Regions from separate parts of the Candidatus Endoriftia persephonae genome, predicted to be linked through region 1. Evidence: predicted binding sites of a transcription regulator. Region 1 holds the regulator's gene; each other region holds the start of a gene.
The links. The regulator sigma-54, encoded in region 1, starts transcription at its own class of promoters, with help from an activator protein. The targets are predictions, from matches to a motif close to TGGCANGNTNCNTGCTT.

Region 2: a site for sigma-54 is predicted at 2,110-2,126, ahead of L0Y14_RS12380 (flagellar basal body-associated FliL family protein). Genes of this name have one in related genera too.
Region 3: a site for sigma-54 is predicted at 5,114-5,130, ahead of nirB (nitrite reductase large subunit NirB). Genes of this name have one in related genera too.

What each region holds. Positions count from the first base shown of each region.
Region 1 covers NZ_CP090569.1:3,417,576-3,425,008, forward strand. Annotated here, with positions in the region: gene L0Y14_RS15495 (KpsF/GutQ family sugar-phosphate isomerase) at 1-74, shown strand, start outside; gene kdsC (3-deoxy-manno-octulosonate-8-phosphatase KdsC) at 277-798, shown strand; gene lptC (LPS export ABC transporter periplasmic protein LptC) at 805-1,368, shown strand; gene lptA (lipopolysaccharide transport periplasmic protein LptA) at 1,373-1,858, shown strand; gene lptB (LPS export ABC transporter ATP-binding protein) at 1,855-2,580, shown strand; gene L0Y14_RS15520 (RNA polymerase factor sigma-54) at 2,745-4,220, shown strand; gene hpf (ribosome hibernation promoting factor) at 4,285-4,614, shown strand; gene ptsN (PTS IIA-like nitrogen regulatory protein PtsN) at 4,632-5,102, shown strand; gene hprK (HPr(Ser) kinase/phosphatase) at 5,099-6,076, shown strand; gene rapZ (RNase adapter RapZ) at 6,150-7,016, shown strand; gene L0Y14_RS15545 (PTS sugar transporter subunit IIA) at 7,013-7,426, shown strand; gene L0Y14_RS15550 (HPr family phosphocarrier protein) at 7,423-7,433, shown strand, end outside.
Region 2 covers NZ_CP090569.1:2,737,303-2,744,735, forward strand. Annotated here, with positions in the region: gene fliO (flagellar biosynthetic protein FliO) at 1-66, opposite strand, end outside; gene fliN (flagellar motor switch protein FliN) at 77-478, opposite strand; gene fliM (flagellar motor switch protein FliM) at 495-1,538, opposite strand; gene L0Y14_RS12380 (flagellar basal body-associated FliL family protein) at 1,543-2,076, opposite strand; gene L0Y14_RS12385 (EAL domain-containing protein) at 2,558-5,158, shown strand; gene ettA (energy-dependent translational throttle protein EttA) at 5,501-7,168, shown strand; gene L0Y14_RS12395 (EAL domain-containing protein) at 7,236-7,433, shown strand, end outside.
Region 3 covers NZ_CP090569.1:416,404-423,836, reverse strand. Annotated here, with positions in the region: gene L0Y14_RS01995 (molybdopterin oxidoreductase family protein) at 1-2,189, opposite strand, end outside; gene nirD (nitrite reductase small subunit NirD) at 2,275-2,604, opposite strand; gene nirB (nitrite reductase large subunit NirB) at 2,616-5,054, opposite strand; gene L0Y14_RS01980 (NarK family nitrate/nitrite MFS transporter) at 5,515-6,981, shown strand; gene L0Y14_RS01975 (bifunctional protein-serine/threonine kinase/phosphatase) at 7,039-7,433, shown strand, end outside.

The DNA.
Region 1 (7,433 bases):
TTGTGGTCGACGCTGCCGCGCGACTGATCGGCGCATTCAACATGCACGACCTGCTACGAGCCGGCGTCGTTTAGGGTGCCTCCGGATGAATCTGAGCGAGCAGGATTGTGAGGCTAAATTTTCCGCTGCAAGGCAGAAATTGCAGATAATAGCTGGTCTATTGCCAAGATTCTGCCCCGCAAGGAACGCCCTTGGGGTACAACGCAGCAGCGGGGAACTTGGACCACAAGGCTGCCGCCCATGATTCAGTCAGCGGCTCCCTGAAGGAGAAAACAGGTGCAAGACATTCAGGAAAAGGCGCGCAGGATCAGACTGGTCATCTTCGATGTAGACGGAGTGCTCACCGATGGCAGCCTGTTCCTCGGTGACGACGGCCAGGAGTATAAAGCCTTCAACTCCCGCGACGGCCACGGCATCAAGATGCTGCAGCAGAGCGGCATCGAGATAGGCATCATCACCGGACGCAGCTCCGAGGTGGTGCGCCTGCGAATGCAAAGCCTGGGCATCAAACATGTCTACCAGGGCCAGCTCGACAAGCGCCCCGCCTACCAGGAGCTGCGTGATAAACTCGGCCTCAGCGATGCCGAGATCGCCTATGTCGGAGATGATGTGGTGGATCTGCCGATCATGCGCCTGGTAGGGCTGGCAATCGCGGTCAACGACGCCCACCCGTTTGTCACTCAACACGCCCACTGGCTGACCCCGCATGCCGGCGGTCGCGGCGCGGCACGGGATGTCTGCGAACTGCTGATGGATGCCCAGGGGCATCTACAGCGTGTCCTGCAGAGCTATCTCTGACGTCTTGTGAAATATCCACTGCTCACCAGCCTGCTACTGATCGTCGCACTCGCCGGTTTTGGCTGGTGGCTAAGCAACATCGGCGAACAGGAGAGCCGCCCGGAACAGGCCGAACTCCACTACCCCGACTACTACGCCAGCGATCTGGTCTCTGTCAGATACGACCAGGATGGCCTGCCACAGCATCGTCTGAAAAGCGCAGCGATGCGCCACTTCGCCGATGATGACACTACCGAACTCGAGCACCCCATATTCTGGCAATACGCAGCCGGCGCAGCGCCGTGGAGAGTCACCGCAACCAGCGCCACCCTCTACGGCGATAACAACAAGATCTTCATGCCCGGCGAGGTACAGATCGATCGCGCTGCGGGCAACGGCAAACGCCCCTACCAGATCACTACCAGCGACCTGTGGGCCCATCCCGACAGCGGCTATGTCAGCACCAAACAGCGGGTACAGATTACCAGCCAGGGCGACTGGCTGCGTGGTGTCGGGCTACAAGGGCAACTTCTGGAACCGGTTAAGATCAAGCTACTCTCCGAGGTACGTGGCTATCATGAAATCGATTAACAGCGTGTCACTTCTGCTTCTGCTACTCCTGCTACCGTTGCAGGCCAGGGCACTGAGCGGTGACCGGGAGCAACCGATCTATCTTGAGGCCGACAGCGTGGAAATCGACGAGGCCAGCGGCGTCAGCGTCTACATCGGCAACGTGGTGGTCAGCCAGGGCAGCATGCGTCTGGAGGCCGACAAGATGTGGATCCACCGCCGCCAGGGTGAAACCGAAAAAATCGTCGCCGTCGGCAAGCCGGTGCGCTTCCGCCAGCAGATGGACAAGAGCCACGAAGAGGCCCGCGGCCACGCCCTAAAGATCACCTACTTCATCAAGAAAGATGAGATCTACCTGTTTGACGAAGCAGTACTGCAGCAGGGCAAGGATGAGTTCAGCAGCGACCGCATCACCTACCTGCGCAGCCGCAGCCTGGTCAAGGCCGGCACCAGCGCACAGGGCAAACAGCGGGTCCGGGTGGTGATCGAATCACAAAAGCACGACCAATGACACGCCTCTACGCCGAAAACCTGGCCAAACAGTACCGTGGCCGGCGCGTGGTCGATGATATCTCCCTGGAGGTCGCCAGTGGCGAGGTGGTTGGACTGCTTGGGCCAAACGGTGCTGGCAAGACCACCAGCTTCTACATGATCGTCGGCCTGGTGCCCGCCGACGGTGGGAGTGTTCGCATTAACGGAAAGGATCTCACCGACCTGCCGATGCACACCCGCGCCCGCCTCGGCATCAGTTACCTCGCCCAGGAGCCCTCAGTGTTCCGCCGTCTCTCGGTAGAGGAGAACATCCTTGCCATCCTCGAGAGCCGCAAGGAACTGTCGCGTAGCGCACGCAACAAGCGCTGCGACCAACTGCTGCAGGAGTTCGGCATCACCCACCTGCGCAACAGCCAGGCGATGAGCCTCTCCGGCGGCGAGCGTCGCCGCCTGGAGATCGCCCGCGCGCTCTCCATCAAACCCCGCTTCGTGCTGCTCGACGAGCCCTTCGCCGGCATCGACCCGCTCGCCGTCATCGACATAAAAGCGGTGATCAACCACCTCAAGGAGCGTGATATCGGGGTGCTCATCACCGACCACAATGTGCGCGAAACCCTCGACATCTGCAACCGCGCCTACATCATCAACAACGGCAAGGTGCTCGAAGAGGGCACCCCGGAGGCGATCCTTGAGCACCCCGAGGTGCGCGCCGTCTATCTCGGCGAAAACTTCACCATGTAGCATGGCGCAGGGCCGACCGCACCTCCTTTGCCGGGCCGGTTTACAAATACATGACCCACGGCAACTCTCGATCAAGCCGAGGTTCCACCTACGATTGCTTTTGACTAAAATGAAACCGAAAAGGCACATAAATTGCGTACGAGAACCAACTTGACCATGGATAGATGAAGCAGACACTTCAGCTTCGACTCGGCCAACACCTCACCATGACGCCTCAGCTGCAGCAGGCGATCCGTCTGCTACAGCTCTCCGCGCTCGATCTCAATCAGGAGATACAGGAGGCCCTCGACACCAACCCGATGCTGGAAGCCGAAGAGGAGTTTGAGCAAACCGCCACAGAGCGCAAGGAGAATCCCAGCAGCGAAAGCGCGCAGCAAACTCCGGCGGATGGCAACGACATCAACAACGAACGGGAGGTCAAGACCGACAGCCCCGAGATGCCCGAGGATCTCCCGGTCGACACCGAGTGGAGCGATGTCTACGACAGCTACTCGCCACCAGCTCCCGCCGGCGGCGAGGGCAGCGATACCGACTTCCTCAGCCAGCGCAGCAAATCTGATTCACTGCAGGACCACCTGCTGTGGCAACTCAACCTGACCCGCCTCTGCCCCTCGGACCAGGCGATCGCGCTGACCATCATCGACAGCATCAGCCCCGACGGCTATCTGCAGGCCAGCATCGAGGAGATCCACTCCACGGTCGATCTGGAGGAGGTGACCCTAGAGGATGTGGAGGCAGTGCTGCACCGCGTTCAGGCCTTCGACCCCCCCGGTATCGCCGCCCGCGGCCCGCAGGAGTGCTTGCTGATCCAGCTCGATCAGCTGCCCCCGGAGACTGCCTATCTGGAGCAGGCGATCCAGCTGTGTAGCACACATTTTAAGCTGCTGGCGGCCCAGGACCAGGCGCAGATCAAGCGCAAGATGAAGATCGATGACCATGAATTGTCGGCGATCAACCAGCTGATCCGCTCACTCCACCCGCGCCCCGGCACCCTGATTGCCGATACCGAGCCGGAGTATGTCATCCCAGAGGTGTTTGTCACCAAGCGCAACAACAGCTGGCATGTGGAGCTCAACCCGGAGACCATGCCACGCCTGCGGGTCAACGCCGAATACGCCAAACTGATCCGCCGCGCCGATCAGAGCGACGACAATACCTTCCTGAAGAACCACCTGCAGGAGGCGCGCTGGTTCCTGAAGAGCCTGCTGAGCCGCAACGAAACCATCCTGCGGGTCGCCAGCAAGATCGTCGAATACCAGCAGGCCTTTTTTGAACATGGCGAGGAGGCGATGAAACCGCTGGTGCTGCGCGACATCGCCGAAGCCCTGGAGATGCACGAATCGACCATCTCCCGGGTTACCACCCAGAAATATATGCACACGCCCCGCGGCACCCTGGAGTTCAAATATTTCTTCTCCAGCCATGTCAGTACCAGTGTCGGCGGCGAGTGCTCGGCTACCGCAATACGTGCCATCATTAAGAAACTGGTTGCCGCCGAAACACCCAACAAGCCGCTCAGCGACAACAAGATTGCCACGATACTCAGCGAGCAGGGTATCAATGTCGCCCGCCGCACTGTGGCCAAATACCGCGAATCGATGGGCATACCCCCATCGAATGAGCGAAAGCGTCTGGTGTGACAACCAGACAAATAAGAGGATGCTCCGCATCTCCGGCGCATCCCTCCCGAAACAGGAGTTAATTATGCAAATCAACCTGACCGGTCACCATATCGATATCACCGATTCGATGCGTAACTATGTTGACAGCAAGTTTGAGCGCTTGGAGCGCCATTTCGACAACGTCACCAATGTGCATGTGATCCTCAGCGTAGAGAAACTCAGGCAGAAAGCGGAAGCCACCCTCCACCTCAACGGCGGCAACGTGTTTGCCGACTCGGTCCAAGAGGACATGTACGCGGCCATCGACGCACTGATCGACAAGCTCGACCGACAGGTCATCAAGCATAAAGAGAAGCTGCAAAGCCATCGTGGCAATAACATCAACAAGTACGCTGACGCAGAGCAGCCCTGAACAGGGACAAGGCCAAGATGTTTCCCGAAGGGTTCATCGACCCACAGCGTATCCTGTGCGGCGTCGAAATCAGCAGTAAAAAACGCAGCCTGGAGATGCTTGGCGGGCTATTCGCCGCCACCGATTCCGGGCTTAGCCAGGACATGGTGTTCGATGCCCTGCTACAACGGGAGCGCCTTGGCAGCACGGGGCTGGGGCGGGGCATCGCCCTCCCCCACGCCCGCATGGCACAGATCAAGCGAGCGGTCGGTGCCTTCATCCAGACCACCCAGGGGGTCGACTTCGACGCCATCGACAACCAGCCGGTCGACCTCGCCTTCGCCATGCTGGTACCCGAGGAAGCCACCGAGGAGCATCTACAGCTACTGTCGAAGCTCGCCAGCCTGTTCGGAGATAAGACATTCTGCGATCGTCTGCGCCAGTGCCGCAGCCCAGACGAGGTGATCGAGCTGATCCAGCAGCCAAGCCCCGAACCCAGCCAGCAATGACACCCGCCACCACCATCCGCGAACTGTTCGCCCAGCTGAGTGCGGAACTCAATCTCACCTGGTACAGCGATGGTGAGGAACGGGCCATCCAGGCAGAGGGCGACGCCCCCCTGGTGGGGCCGCTCAACCTGGCCCGCCCACAGCCGATCCAGGTGATCGGCCCGCCTGAGCGTCATCTGCTCGAGTCCCTCGGCAGCAAGGGCTACCGCCACTACCTTGAACTGCTGTTTGCCAGCCGCCCGGCTGCCCTGATCTTTACCGACGGCTTAGTCCCCACCGACGCCTGCCGCACCCTCGCCGCCGACAGCAACACCCCAATCATCTATACAAGCGAACCCGACGCCCAGGTTATCCAGCGCCTACTGGCGCATCTCCAGCCGTCTTTCCAGCAGGCCCAGCCCTCCCATGCCGAGCCCAAAAACATCCATGGCGTGTTCATCGAGGTGCTGGGTAAAGGGGTGCTGCTCAGCGGCGATGCCTCAATCGGCAAGAGCGAACTGGCGCTGGCGCTGATCTCTCGCGGACATCGCTTGATCGCCGACGATATCACCGAGTTCACTCGCATCAACGCCCACACCCTGCAGGGACGCTGCCCACCGGTGCTGCAGGATTTTCTCGAGGTACGCGGACTGGGACTGCTCAACGTTCGCGCCATGTTTGGCAACAGCGCGGTGAAGCCGGTCAAAAACCTCCACTTGATCATCGATCTGCAGCAGATGAATGAACAGGAACTCTCACACCTGGACCGACTCGAAGGCAGCCATTCAACCCAGCGCCTACTCGGCGTCGAAATTCCACAGACTACCCTACCAGTGGCCGCTGGTCGCAATCTTGCAATCCTGGCGGAGACAGCGGTGCGCCAACACCTGCTACGGGTCACCGGCTACGATGCGGCAGCAGAGTTCAGCGAGCGCCAACGCGGCTATATCGAAGCTAACCAGCAGAGTTCCGCTAACCCACCTGAAAAGGGCTAACTCCTTTTCAAAATTGCCCCGGATTGCGCTAACCTAGCCGCCTGCCATTCAAAATTTCCAGATGTTAAGAAACATGGCTACCGGTATTAGACTGCTCATCATCACCGGCCTCTCGGGGTCGGGTAAAACCATCGCCCTGCACACCCTTGAGGATCTCGGCTACTACTGTATCGACAACCTGCCGATCTGCCTGCTGGAGGCTTTCTCTAACCACCTGGTGGAAGACCCAGAGCCGATTTTCCGCCATACTGCAGTCGGCATCGACGCCCGCAGCCAGCCATCTCACATTGCCAAACTGCCTGAGATGGTCGCCAAGATGCGCGAGCAGGGCATCGACTGCGAGATGATCTTCCTTGAGGCGCAACAGGAGACCCTGATCAAGCGCTTCAGCGAGACTCGCCGCAAACACCCGCTCTCCGACGACGACCACTCACTCGACGAGGCGATCCGCCAAGAGCAGGAGGTGCTCGAACCCCTCGCCAGCACCGCCGACCTGCGCATCGACACCACCCACACCAACTTGCATGAACTGCGCGACCTGATCCGCGGCCGAGTCACCGGAGGCAGCCGCCAGGTCTCCCTGCTGTTTGAATCGTTTGGCTTCAAACACGGTGTGCCGCGGGACGTGGATTTTGTCTTCGACGTGCGCTGCCTGCCTAACCCCCACTGGCAGACCGAGTTGCGGCCACTCACCGGCCTCGACGGCCCGGTCGCCAATTTTCTCGAAAGCAGCGAGGAGAGCAGCCAGATGCAGGCGGATCTGACCCGCTTCCTCGAATCTTGGATCCCCCGCTTCGAGGCCGATGGCCGCAGCTACCTGACCATCGCCATCGGCTGCACCGGCGGTCAACACCGCTCGGTCTACATCACCGATCAGCTCTACCGCCACTTCAAACAACAGGGGCGCAACGTGCTGAGCCGCCATCGGGAACTGTCATGAGCATCGGCCTGCTGATCATCACCCACAACGAGATCGGCCGTGCGCTGCTCAAGACCACCACCAACATGATGGAGGTCTGCCCGCTCGCCACCGCCACCCTCGAGGTCGGCACCGAGAGCGATCCCGACGCTATGCGGCAGCGCGCACAGCAGCTGATACAGCAGCTCAACCAGGGCGACGGGGTGCTGATCCTCACCGACATGTACGGCTCCACCCCCAGCAACATCGCCTACAAACTGCGCCGTGAAGACCAGGTGCAGGTGATCGCCGGGATCAATCTACCGATGCTGGTGCGCGTCTTCAACTACGCTACCATGAACCTCAAAGAGCTGACCAGAAAGGCAGTCAGCGGCGGCATCGACGGCATCGTTTGCTGCCCCGAGCGCAAGCCGGAGAACCCCAATCAATGATCCACAA
Region 2 (7,433 bases), 680 kb from region 1:
CGGGGCCTCCGCCGCCGTCGCCAGCAGGCTGCATAAAAATAGAGGGATTGCGCTGAGGCGGATCATTAGAGGGCCCCTAGCTAAGCCGCTTGACCCGCTCGGCAGGGCTGATGATGTCGGTCAGACGCAGGCCAAACTTTTCATTCACCACCACCACCTCGCCTTGGGCGATCAGAGTACCGTTGACCAGCACATCCATCGGCTCGCCGGCGAGCCGGTCGAGCTCCACCACCGAGCCCTGATTGAGCTGGAGCAGATTGCGGATGTTGATCTTGGTGCGGCCGATCTCCATCGAGATGATCACCGGCACATCAAGAATCGCATCCAGGCTGACCGTTTCGGCATCATCCTCATCCTCCGCGCCATTCACCGCCGGCAAATTTGCACCACCTTCACTGCCACTCTGCTCTTCCAGGGCCTCGGCCCACTCGTCGCCGACCACTTCAGCACCCTGCTCGCTATTTTCTGTATCACTCATGATTCAAGTCCTGTCTCTATTCCGCTGCGGATCCGGCTGCAGAATCCGTCTCATACTCAAGATATTCGTGCAACGCCTCCTGCCGTTTCGGTTTGATCCACTTCGAGATGCGTACCGAATAGTTGCCATCGGAGACCCCCAGCTTGCCGCGGAAGACCGGCACCTCGGCAGCGGTCACCTCCACCTCCTCTGGCAGCTCAATCGGGATGATGTCCCCCTTGTCCAGCTTCGACAGCTCACGTAGGGTCACACAGGTCTCGGTGAGGATGCTTTTGAGCTCGATCTTGGCACCGAGGATCTCTTCGCGCAGGGAGCGCTCCCAGCGCTCATCCCGCTCACCCCGGTCGCTCTGCACACCCGCATCGAGCAGCTCACGGATCGGCTCCAACATCGAATAGGGCAGGCAGATGTGGAAATCACCGCCGCTGTTCTCCAGGTCGATATGGAAGCTAGTCACCACTACCACCTCGGAGGGGCTGACGATATTGGCAAACTGTGGGTTGACCTCGGAGCTGTCGTACTCGAACTCCACATGAAACACCGGCTTCCAGGCCCCCTGCAGATCGCCGAACGCCTGCTTCAGCAGCAGCTGGATCACCCGCAGCTCGGTGGGGGTGAAGTCGCGCCCCTCGACCTTGGTGTGGAAGCGCCCGGTGCCACCGAAGTAGTTGTCCACCACCGCAAACACCAGCTTGGGGTCGATCACGATCAAGGCTTTGCCACGCAGCGGACGCATGCGCACGATGTTCAGGCTGGTCGGCACAAACAGGCTGTGGACGAACTCGGAGAACTTCTGCATCTGCACCCCGGAGACTGAGATATCTGCGGAGCGGCGCAGCATATTGAAAAGACTGGTGCGGAAGTGGCGGGCAAAACGCTCGTTGATCATCTCCAGGGTCGGAAGACGCCCACGCACGATCCTGTCTTGACTGGCGAAGTCGTAACTCGAGATCCCCCCAGCATCCACCTCGACCTCGGCCTCGGTGCTGACATCGCCGCTGTCGACGCCATGTAGCAGGGCATCGATCTCTTCTTGTGAGAGCAGATCGTTGGTACTCATCAGATCACTGCATCACAAAGTTGGTGAAATAGAGGGCCTCGACCTCGCCCGGTCCATCCAGCTCCTTGACGATGCCGTTGAGCTTGTCGAGCATCTCCCGCTGCAGCGCCTCCTTCGCCTCGCGGTTCTTCAGCACCTTGCCATCCTTCGCTCCAAGCAGGTCAAGAAAGTGGTGGCGAATCATCGGGTCGTTATGCTTGAGAAACTCGACCATCTGGTCGCTGCGCACCCGCACAGTCACGCCAACCTGTATCAGGCTCGGCTTGCCCGGAAGATTGACGACAAACACCGGATCGAGGGCGTGATACTGCGGCGGCCCCTTCTCGACCTCCGCTGCAGGCTCCTCCTCCTTGGCCTGTTCCTGCTCCTGCGCCACCTCTTCCTCTGTCGGTGCCTCATCACCCATCAGCAGAAAATAGGCCGCCGCACCACCACCCAACAGCAATACCGTCGCCACCGCGATGATGATGATCAGCTTCTTCTTGCCGGGCTTCTCATCGCCCAGCTCCAGATCCTCTTTTGCCGCATCTTTGGCCATTGCCCACTCCCCAAGATTGTTTCGACAATCCAGATGCAAAATGAGTGCCAGCAGAGAATTAGTGGATTTGTCATGGAGTTAGACAAAGCATGGCCGCCAATGCCGGTTTATTGACAAGAGATGAGTGGACGACCGGCAAAATAACGGCAGGGTCGGCCACCAACAAACGGCGCTCCCGCCTATAGGTCAGGCTTCAGGGTAAGGGAGTCGATGAGATGGCCTCCCCCCACTTCCTAACCGGCGTCACAATGCACCATGATGGAAGCGTATTAACCATCAACAAAAGCGAGAGACAATTATCTCATCGACCCTTTATGATCAATGCTCGTGCCTGAATCCCTACTCATCTCTGGGAATGGACATCCTATACCTCATCATCCACACTGGGCGGTTGTGAGTCTCGAGAGCTGCGTGCCACGCCATGCCGCTAGCTCATAACATTCAGTCAAAGTAAGGGATGCCCAGCCGAGCAGTCGACATTATGACCAACGATCCTTCCTTACGAGTTTCCACTAAACGCCGCCGTATCTTGGGTTTCGCCGCAGCGATGCTCTGGACCCTCGCGCTCGGTGGGACCCTGGCCTGGAACCTGTGGCAGCAGGGGGGGGTTCTGTTGGACGAAGGGCGCAATCAGGCGCGAGCGGCACTGGAAACCCAGGCCGCCATGCGCTATTTCGTAACCCATGTCGGTGGGATCTACGTACCCGTGGCCAAGGGGGTGGAGCCCAACCCCTTCCTCGCCCACCTCTCCTACCGGGACATCCCTGGTCCAAATAGCGGAACACTCACCCTAGTGAACTCCTCCTACCTGATCAGGTTGGTAGACGAGATGACGCCGGGCCGTGACCGGGTGCGGGTGCGGGCCGTCGCCATCGATCCCCTATCCGAAAAAAATGCCCCAGACACCTGGGAGCGAGAGGCCCTGCGTCGCATTCGCTCCGGAGCATCGGAGTGGGGGGAGATGGTGGTCGAGGAGGGCAAACGTTGGTGGCGCGAACTGCGACCACGCATCGCCTCGGCAGAGTGCCTGGACTGCCATCGAGGTCAGGGCGTGAAGACCGGCGAAATCCTCGGTGGACTCTCGGTGAGGGTGCCCCTGGACCCCTTGCAGGCAATCATGGCCCGACAGCGCATGGGCGTCTGGCTGGGTTATGGCCTGATCTGGTTCCTCGGGCTGGGGGGAGGCATCTGGGGCTACGTCCTGACCGGGCGATGGGCACGGCAGCGTGTGGCCATGGAGGGCAAACTGAAACGCGAACTGGACAATGAGCGCACCTTGGGCGATATCCTCGAGATCTCCCTCGCGGAGATGCCCTTCGAATCGCGTCTGCACCGCATCCTGGAGGTGACCACGCGTAGCTCCCTGGCCGACCTGGAGCCCAGGGGGGCGGTGTTCCTGGCGGATCCCGAGACTGAGAGCCTGCACATGGCTGCACAGGTAGGGCTGGCCCCCGTTTTGCTCGATGCCTGCGCCCAGATCTCCTTCGGCCACTGCCTCTGCGGGCGGGCCGCAAGCACGCGCGAGCTGGTGTTCGCGGGTTGCGTGGACGAGCGCCACGAGACCCGTTATCCCAACATGACTGCCCACGGCCACTACTGCATGCCCATCCACAGCGGCGAACGCCTGCTTGGCGTATTTACTCTCTATATCGCCGAGGGTCATGTCCGGGACCAGCAGGAGCAGCTCTTCCTAACCTCGGTGGCCGACATCCTCGGCAATCTGATTGAGCGCCATCTCGCCCGCCAGAGTCTGGAGCACCAGGCCTTTTACGATGAGCTGACCGGCCTGCCCAACCGTAGTCTGTTCCTGGATCGCCTGCGCCATCATTTGGGGGGGGGACGAGGTCAAGGGGAGGTTCTTTCGGCGGTGATGTTTCTCGACCTGGATCGCTTCAAAACCATCAATGATGCCTTGGGGCACGATCATGGGGACCGGCTGCTAAGCGAGGCGGCGCGACGCATTGCAGGCTGCGTCCGCCCCCAGGACACCGTGGCGCGCCTAGGAGGGGACGAGTTCACAGTGTTGCTGGAAGAGGTCGCTAACCCAGCCACCGTCACCCATATCGCCGAGCGTATCCATCGTGCCTTGGAAGAGTCGTTTAATCTTGATGGACGCAGGGTGACCACCTCCACCAGTATCGGTATCGCCTTCACCGATACCCTGGAGCTAAGCCCCGATGGCCTGCTGCGCGACGCCGACACCGCGATGTACCAGGCCAAAGCCGAGGGCACGGGGCGTACCGTGATCTTTGATGTGGGGATGCACAGTGCCGCACAGCAAGTCCTGACCTTGGAGCAGGACCTGCGGGCCGCCGTTGTCGAGGGCCAGATCGAGGCCTGGTACCAACCCATCGTGGACTTGACCGACGGGACCATCCACGGCTTCGAGGTACTAGCGCGCTGGCGCCACCCCGAGCGAGGCATAATCTCCCTGGGGGAATTCATTCCCGCCGCGGAAGAGGCCGGGATAGTGCGCGACATCGACCGCCACATGCTGGAGCAGGCCTGCGCGGCCCTAGTGGACTGGCGCAGCCGCTTTGCCACAGACACCATGGATAGTCTCCATCTGGCGGTGAACCTCTCCTGCAAGCATTTTGCCCAAGGTGATTTCATGGACTGTCTGTTGTCTACCACTAAGGCGGCCGGAGTGAGGCCGGAGCAGATTCGCCTAGAGATCACTGAGAGCCTACTGCTGCGCGACCCCGAATCCGCGGGACAGGTGCTGAATCGCCTGCGTGGGATGGGCTTCAAGGTCGCTCTGGACGACTTTGGAACCGGTTATTCCTCACTGGCCTATCTCCACCGCCTGCCAGCCCAGGTGCTCAAGATCGACCGCAGTTTCGTCGCTGGTTTCCTGAATGACACCGCCCAGTCCGCACTGGTGGCGAGCATTATCCGCATCGCCCATGGGTTCCAAATGGAGGTGGTGGCCGAGGGTATCGAAACCGAGGCCCAGGCCCAGGCCCTAGCCGCCATGGGCTGTCAGTTGGGACAGGGGTTCTACTACTCGCACCCGGTACCCCGGGAGGAGGTCGATGAGTTGCTGCAGGCCTGCAAATTACCACTGTGCACCACTGGGTGATATCCCCGCCAGCTCCGCTGCGGATTCCTCGGAGGGAAGCGGGATGATCTCCCCCTTGTCCAGCCTCGACAGCTCATGCAGGATCAAGCTGGCCTCGGTAAGAATGCTTAAGGTACGCCACACCGCAGAGCGGTGTGACAAGGATAATCGGACCCTCGTAGGTGCGACTTTAGCCGGACAAACAAGTGCGGCTGAAGCCGGACCTACAGGTGAGTGGCTGGCGGCAGGCACCAGTTGGGATTTGTTCCTCCCCCCAACCTACATCTCTGGTGATGCCCGCCGCCGATTTGTGCGAAAATCGTCGCCTGTCCTTTCTCTTTTCTGGAATCCAAGACCGAGACCATGGCCCAATACATCTACACCATGAACCGGGTGGGCAAGATCGTCCCGCCCAAGCGCGAGATCCTGCGCGATATCTCCCTCTCTTTCTTTCCTGGCGCCAAGATCGGCGTGCTGGGTCTCAACGGCTCAGGCAAGTCGACCCTGCTGCGAATCATGGCCGGGATCGATACCGATATCGAGGGGGAGGCGCGGCCCCAGCCGGGGACCCGGATCGGTTATCTGCCCCAGGAGCCTCAGCTCGACGAGAGCAAAGATGTGCGCGGCAACCTGGAGGAGGCGCTGGGCGAGGTGAAGCGGGCGCTAACCCGTCTCGATGAAGTCTACGCCGCCTACGCCGAGCCCGATGCCGATTTCGACGCCCTGGCCAAGGAGCAGGCGGAGCTGGAGAACATCATCCAAACCAGCGACGGCCACAACATCGAGCGCCAGCTAGAGATCGCCGCCGACGCGCTGCGGCTGCCGCCCTGGGAGGCCGACGTGAGCACCCTCTCCGGCGGCGAGCGGCGGCGGGTGGCACTGTGCAAGCTGCTGCTGGAGAAGCCCGACATGCTGCTGCTGGACGAGCCGACCAACCATCTCGACGCCGAGTCGGTGGCCTGGTTGGAGCGCTTCCTGCACGAATACAGCGGCACCGTGGTAGCGGTGACCCATGACCGCTACTTCCTCGACAACGTGGCGGGCTGGATCCTGGAGTTGGACCGGGGCTACGGCATCCCCTGGGAGGGCAACTACTCCTCCTGGCTGGAGCAGAAGGAGGCGCGCCTGGAGCAGGAGCAGAAGAGCGAGGCGGCCCGGGTCAAGAGCATGAAACACGAGCTGGAGTGGGTACGCTCCAACCCCAAGGGGCGCCACGCCAAGAGCAAGGCACGTCTGGCACGCTTCGAGGAGTTGCAGAGCCAAGAGTTCCAGGCCCGCAACGAAACCAACGAGATCTACATCCCGCCCGGCGAGCGCCTCGGCGAGCTGGTGATCGAGGCCAACCAGCTGAAGAAGGCCTACGGCGACCGAGTGCTCTACGATGAGCTTAGCTTCAATCTGCCACGGGGCGGCATCGTCGGCATCATCGGCCCCAACGGCGCCGGCAAGACCACCCTGTTCCGCATGCTCACCGGCGAGGAGCAGCCCGATGGCGGCGAACTGCGCATCGGTCCGAGTGTCGAGATCGCCTACGTTGATCAATCCCGCGACGCCCTGGACGGCAGCAAGACCGCCTGGGAAGAGATCTCCGACGGCCGCGACATCATCACCGTCGGACGCTATGAGTTCAACTCCAGGGCCTGGCTGAGCCGCTTCAATTTCAGGGGCAGCGATCAGCAGAAGCGGGTCGGCGACCTCTCCGGCGGTGAGCGCAACCGCCTGCACCTGGCGAAGCTGCTGCAGCGCGGCGGCAACCTGCTGCTGCTCGACGAGCCCACCAACGACCTCGACGTGGAGACCCTGCGCGCCCTGGAAGAGGCGCTGCTCGCCTTCCCCGGCTGCGTGGTAGTGATCAGCCATGACCGCTGGTTCCTCGACCGCATCGCCACCCACATCCTCGCCTTCGAAGATGAGGGTCAGACGGTCTGGTTTGAGGGCAACTTCCAGGACTACGAGGAGGATAAGAAGCGCCGCCTCGGAGAAGCAGCAATCGAGCCACACCGAATCAAATACAAACGGCTCTCAGGATGAGATCGGACCGCAGCGTCTCGCACCTGGGCTGGGGCCAGAAGCCCCGCCCGGTGCGGAGGATACCCCCTTGTCGACACAGCATCATCTGAGGCAGCAGCCGAGTTTTCAATTCGTCATCCTCACCCTACTGATGCTCGCCTCAATGCTCAGTTACTACGTCTGGCACGAGCACCAAGAGCACCATGCCCACCGCCAAAAGCTCGCGCAACAGGCGGTCCGCAGTGGCGCCCGTGAGATCACCCTACAGCTGCGTAACTTCCACGCC
Region 3 (7,433 bases), 600 kb from region 1:
TCTTTACTCAACCGGGCCGCGCCCAACTGGTCGGCAATACGTTCGATGCGCACGGCGGACTGCTTGTAGGCGGGCTGGCGAGAGTGCGGATCCAACAAACCCAGGGTCAGGCGGTTGGCGCAGTCGTGGAAATGGAAGGGCAGGAAGACCATGTTCTTCGGCACCCGCTGGGTGGGCTGGGCCATCACCACCGCATCGGAACGGCGTGACACCAGGCGGACATACTCTCCCCGCTGGATGCCCAACTCCGCCGCCAGATCCGGGTTGATCTCGATGAACGGGATCGGGCTGTACTTATTATTGTTGCCGATCTTGCCGGTCTTGGTACGGCCGTGCCAATGTTCGATCAGGCGCCCGGTGTTAAGCCAGACGGGGAACTTCTCGTCCGGCACCTCGTTATTGTCGATGAAGGGCAGCGGGATCAGCTTCGCCTTGCCGTCCGGGTGACGGAAAGTGGCATCCTCGGTATAGAGGCGTTTGCCCCCCTTGGGCGGCGCCTCGCCCCTCTCCACCTGCTCATGGGTGTAGGGCCACTGGATGCCGCGATTTTTTTCGATCAGCTCGTAGTTCATGCCGGAGATGTCGGCAAGCCGCCCCTTGGAGAGCTCACCCATCTCCAGGAAGATGTCGGGTGCCCGCTCAGGAAAGTTAACCTTGCCGTCGCGATTGAAACGCTCAGCCATGCGGTTGAAGATCCACAGGTCAGGTTTGGCCTGTCCCGGCGTTGGGCTGATTGGCTTGACCAGGTTGATGCGTCGCTCGGTGTTGGTCATCACACCTTCCTTTTCCGCCCAGGTGCCAGCAGGCAGGTAGACATGGGCGTACTGAGCGCTCTCGGTGTCCTCGTAGCAGTCCTGCACAGCACAGAACTCCAGCTTCTCCATCGCCTTGCGGATGCGCGAGGTGTTGGGCAGGGAGGACAAGGGGTTGGTGGCGATCAGCCACAGCCCCTTGATCTGGCCCGACTCGATGGCGTGATAGATATCGGTCTGAAACAGGCCGCGCTTCTTGGGGAAGAACTCGGGGTCCACGTTCCAGAACTTGGCGATCTCCTCGCGGTGTTCGGGGATCTCCAGGTAACGGTAGTTGGGCAGGCCGGAGCAGGAAGACCACTCGCGGGTGCCCATGGCATTACACTGGCCGGTGATAGAGAGGCTGGTGCCGCCGGGCTTGCCGATATTGCCGGTGAGCAGCGCTAGGTTGTTGATCCCCACGACCCCATCAGAACCGTGGGTGGACTGGTTGATGCCCATGGTCCAGATCTGCATCGCCGCACCGGCGTTGGCAAACAGCCGGGCGACGTGGCGGATGGTGTCCTCGTCGATGCCGCAGATCTTGGATGCCATTACCGGGTCATAATTGGCCACTTCTGCCCGAAGTTCTTCGATGCCGTTGGTATTAGCCTCGATATAACGTTTGTCTTCCAGGCCTTCGTCCAGGATCACATGCATCATCGCATTCTGCAGCACCACATCTGTGCCGGGGGTGATCGGCAGATGCATGTGGGCGTTCTGCGCCAGCATGGTGACCCGCGGGTCCACCACGATCAGAGGAAAGCCGCGCCGCTCCTGTGCCTCTTTCATGCGCCAGTAGATGATCGGGTGCTGCTCCGGCAGGTTGGAACCCCAGGCGATCAGGCAGTCGGTGTGCTCAAAGTCATCGTAGCAACCCGGTGGGCCGTCGGAGCCAAAGGAGCGCTTGTAGCCGGAGACCGCCGAGGCCATGCAGAGGGTGGTATTGCCGTCGTAGTTGTTGGTACCGATCAGGCCACGGGTGAGCTTACCCAGGGTGTAGAACTCCTCGGTGAGCATCTGTCCGGTAGAGATGATGGCGAAGGCATCACGGCCATACTGCGCCTGGATGCGGCGGATCTCGTCGTGGGTTTTATCCAGGGCCGTATCCCAGTCGGTGGGCTGCCAGGGCTGGTGCCACTGCTCGCGTATCTTGGGTTCCAGGCCGCGGCCGGCGGAGTCGAATAGTTCGTGCTCGAAGATGCCCTTCAAGCACAACTTACCGCGGTTGACGTCGGCCTCCGCCACGCCTCGGGAGGCAACCGGTTTGCCCTCGGCATTCAGCCCCACCTCAATGGAGCAGCCGGTGGAGCAGTAGCCGCAGGCGGCGTACTTCCACTCGACCACACCCTTGTCGGCAATCGTGATCGGATTCTTCTTTGTCCTGCCAAACAGCATGATGTCTCCTCACTTCATAGGGCGAGCTGTGCCCGCCATAAGAGACTCATGACGACCGCTTGTCGGGCACAGCCCGACCTGGCATTCATGCAGCGGCCTCTGACGGTTGTAGTTGCAGATAGACCAGGCCATCCTCAACCCGCACCGGGAAGACATTGGCACAGCCCTCATCCGGCCCCAACGCCTCACCACTGGTCAGATCGATCCGCCAGTTGTGTAGCGGACAGGTGACGGAGGTGCCGTGCATGATGCCTTGCGACAGAGGGCCGCTCTTGTGCGGACAGGCATCCCGGATCGCATAGACCTGATCGTCACTCCCCCGGAACACAGCGATATCCATGTCACGGGTCTTGATCATGCGGGAGCCGAGCACCGGGATCTGCGCCAGCGCTACTACTTCAGTCCATTTGCTCATCGTCTTGCTCCTTACACTGCCAGTTGGATAGGGGTGAATTCGTTGGCCTGAGCGCCATCGGCCCGCGCCTTCCAGGGATCGACCTGGGCATAGCGCTGGCTCAGTTTGAAGCGTTGGTAGAGGGTCTTGCGTCCCACCTCGTCTTCCAGGATGCGCTGCTTGATATAGCCCAGTCCCACGCGCTCGACCCAAGGGGCGGTACGCTCCAGATAGTGGGCCTGTTCGCGATAGAGCTGGGTGAAGGCGCCGCAGTACTCCAGCACCTCCTCTGCAGTCTCCACCCGGCACAGCAGGTCGGTGACACGCACCTTGATACCGCCGTTGCCACCGATGTGCAGCTCGTAGCCGGAATCGACACAAACCACGCCGAAGTCCTTGATGGTGGCCTCGGCGCAGTTGCGCGGACAGCCGGAGACCGCCAGCTTGAACTTGTGTGGCATCCAGGAGCCCCAGGTGAGTTCTTCCAGCTTGACACCCAGACCAGTGGAGTCCTGGGTGCCGAAGCGACACCAAGTCTTGCCGGCGCAGGTCTTCACTGTGCGCATCGCCTTGCCGTAGGCATGACCGGAGACAAAGCCCGCCTCCGAGAGATCCCGCCAGACCGCCGGCAGATCCTCTTTTTTTATGCCGAACAGGTCGATGCGCTGGCCACCGGTGACCTTCATCTCCGGCACCTCGAACTTGTCGCAGACATCGGCGATGGCGCGTAGATCCTTGGGGGTACAGAGGCCACCAAACATCCGTGGCACCACCGAGTAGGTGCCGTCCTTCTGGATGTTGCCGTGGGCGCGCTCGTTGATGAAGCGTGACTGAAGGTCATCCTGGTATTCGTCGGGCCAGTTAGCCAGCAGATAGTAGTTGAGGGCGGGACGGCAGCTGGCGCAGCCGTCCGGGGTTTTCCAGTTGAGGTAGTCGAACAGCTGGCGCATCGACTTGAGTTGTTCTTTCTGGATCGCCTCCATCACCTCATCGTGACTCAGCTCCGTACAGCTGCACATCGCCTGCTTGTTCGGTGAGGCGTCGTAGCCTTCGCCGACGGTGCTTGCCAGTATCGCCTCCACTAGGCCGGTACAGGAGCCGCAGGAGGCGGAGGCCTTGGTATGGGCACGCACCTCTTCGAGGGTGAACAGACCCTTGGTGCTGATAGCATTGACGATGTCGCCTTTACAGACACCATTACAGCCGCAGATCTCCGCGTCGTCGGAGAGCATCGCCACGCGAGTCTCATCGCCGTGACCCGCATCGCCTAGGTCGTGTTGGCCAAACAGGATGGTGCTGCGGAGGCTGGAGATGTCGGTGCCCTCACGCAGCAACTGGAAGTACCAGGTACCATCCATGGTATCGCCGTACATCACCGCACCCTTGATCCGGTTGTCGCGAATCACCAGCTTCTTGTAGACGCCCTGGGCCGCATCCTGCAGCACCAGGGTCTCATCACCCTCCTCCTCGTTGAACTCACCCGCGGAGAAGAGGTCGATGCCGGTCACCTTCAGCTTGGTGGAGGTGACGGAACCTTCGTAACGGCCATAGCCAAGTTGGGCCAGATGGTTGGCGCAGACCTTAGCCTGCTCAAACAGAGGCGCCACCAGACCGTAGCAATCACCCCGATGTTGTACGCACTCTCCCACTGAGTAGATTTTCGGATCGAAGGTCTGCATGGTGTCGTTGACCACGATGCCGCGCTCGCAGTGGATGCCCGCCTGCTGCGCCAGCTCGATGTTGGGGCGGATACCCACCGCCATCACCACCAGGTCGGCCTCGACAGCAGAGCCATCGGCAAACTTCACGCCGGTGACATGCTCGTCACCAAGGATCGCCTCGGTCTGCGCCTCCATCAGGAACTTCAGGCCCTTCTGCTCCAGGGATGCCTTCAGCAGGTTGGCCGCCGGCTTATCGAGCTGGCGCTCCATCAGGGTATCCATCAGATGCACCACGGTGACATCCATACCGTTCTTCATCAGACCATTGGCAGCTTCCAGACCCAGCAAGCCGCCGCCGATCACGACTGCCTTTTTATGGCTAGCGGCGATTTCCAACATGATCTCTACATCTTTGATGTCGCGGAAACCGATCACCCCACGCAGGTCGGCACCGGGCACAGGGATGATGAAGGGAGTAGAGCCGGTGGCAATCAGCAAACGATCATAGGCGACCGACTTGCCCGATGTGCTCTTCACCTGACGCGCGACTCGGTCGATCTCCACCACCGGATCACCGGCGTGCAGGATGATGCCGTTCTCGGCGTACCACTCACGGTTGTTGAGGACGATCTCGTCGAACGTCTTCTCACCGGCCAATACCGGCGAGAGCATAATGCGGTTGTAGTTGGGGTGAGGTTCGTCACCGAATACGCTGATCTCGTATCTGCCCGCCTCTTCGAGTTTGAGCAACTCCTCCAGGGTGCGGATACCGGCCATACCGTTACCGATTAAAACCAACTTCTCTTTCATCTTTACCCTCTACATCTGATCCTGAAGCGGAACATCACCGCTCTGCTTTCAGATCCTCTGAGCAAAGGCCATGCCAGAATCAAATATCGAGGTTTATCTCCTTATTTATCGGGCAACATCGATGCAATAGGAAAGCCAGCACAGAGTTGCCTCACCCATCCACGCACCATCCTGGTGCATTTACTACCATGTCTGCCCTGCAAAAAACCCTGGTGTTTTTGATGGAGGGGCGGAGTCAAATTTGACTCCGCCCTCTATAGAACAGTCGGTGCCATTCGGGGCTGAGCGCGCTGTTCAAAAATAGAACATCACTGCTCCAGCACGCACCGATTTCGAACTTCACAATAGGACCTGGGCCGACAGAGCCCCTCTAATTCACCATATAATTCAACAAGATATGGTGATGGCATGGATTTCGCATGTGAATAACGCATTATCCAAGTAGCGTAGGAATTCCCTCATGTCGGAAAGCAAGCTCAACCTTTTTTCTTTCACAGGAAAGGTAAAGACACTCCATCTCACCTGGTTCGCCTTCTTCCTGACCTTCATGGTCTGGTTCAACCACGCGCCGCTGATGGCCGCGATCCAAGAGGCCTTCGATCTGACCACGCAGGAAGTGAAGGCGCTATTGATCATCAACGTAGCGCTGACCATCCCGGCGCGGATCGTGATCGGTATGCTGGTGGACCGGTTCGGCCCACGGATCATCTTCTCCTCACTGCTCCTCTCCTCCAGCTTCATCTGTTTCTGGTTCGCCATCGCGGACTCTTATACCGCCCTGCTGGCCAGCCGCTTTGCCCTGGGCTTTGTCGGTGCGGGCTTTGTCATCGGTATCCGCATGATCGGTGAGTGGTTCCCCGCCAAGCAGGTCGGTGTTGCTGAAGGTATCTATGGCGGCTGGGGTAACTTCGGTTCCGCCGCTGCAGCCATGATCCTGCCCACTCTGGCCCTGATGTTTGGTGGTGACGATGGCTGGCGTTACGCCGTCGCCGCCACCGGCGCAATCACCCTGGTCTACTCTTTCATCTACTACCGGTTGGCGCGCAACACGCCGAAGGGCTCCACCTACTTCAAGCCGAAGAAGACCGGCGCCATGGAGGTGACCAGCAAGGGTGACTTTTTCTTCTATCTGCTGATGAATATCCCCATGTATGCGGCCCTGGCGGTGCTGACCTGGAAGCTGGGCCCGGACAACCTGAAGATCCTCGGCGCCAGCGCCGCCAACGCCATCTATATCGGCCTAGCTGCCCTCTACGCCTATCAGACCTCCCAGGTATGGCGCATTAACAAGCATGTCTTTAAGGAGGAGGTACCGGAGATCCACCGCTACAAATTCAAGCAGGTGGCGATCCTCGATCTGGCCTACTTCGTGACCTTCGGTTCTGAGTTGGCGGTAGTCTCCATGCTGCCTCTCTTCTTTAAGGAGACTTTTGACCTGAGCATAGTGCAGGCAGGTCTGCTGGCATCTGGCTTTGCTTTTATGAATCTGGTGGCGCGTCCTAGTGGCGGCCTCTTCAGTGACAAGTTCGGTCGTCGCAAGATGCTCAGCCTGCTCATCACCGGACTGGCCACCGGCTACTTCATTCTGGGCCAGATCACCTCGGGTTGGCCGCTTGCACTGGCTGTGATCGCCACCATGGCCTGCTCCTTCTTCGTCCAGGCAGGTGAAGGCGCGGTGTTCGCCATGGTACCCCTGGTCAAGCGCCGCATGACGGGACAGGTAGCCGGTATGGCCGGCGCCTACGGCAACGTGGGTGCGGTCACTTTCCTTACCATCTTCTCCTTTGTCTCACCCCAGATTTTCTTCCTGGTGATTGCTGGCGCAGCTGTCGTCTGCCTGCTGGCGGTTCAGCTCCTGGATGAACCCCAAGGCCACACTGCCGAGGTGATGGAGGACGGTAGCGTGCAGATGATCGAGGTGAGTTAAGCTAAACCGACTCAACCATTGTAGGAGCGCCGCTAGCGGCGCTCCTACGGGACGAATATGAGCACCAAACTCGAAATCGACTACGCTTTCCGCAGTGAGGCTGGTGTCAAACAGAATAATGATGACACCTGCAACGTCTGCATCCCCGAGGACAATCTGCTGCTGAGCAAGGGGATTGCCGCCGCCATCGCCGACGGGGTGAGCTCCAGCGAAGGTGGCGGGCGGGCCAGTCAGATCTGTGTCTCCGGGTTTCTCTCCGACTACTTCAGCACCCCCGAGTCGTGGAGCGTCAAGACCTCTGCCGGCAAGGTGCTGGGGGCGCTCAATCGCTGGCTCTACAGCCAAGGGCAGTCCGACTATGATTCGGCACGGGGCATGCTGACCACTTTCAGCGGCCTGGTACTCAAGTCGACCACCGCCCACATCGTGCATATCGGTGACTCCCGTATCTA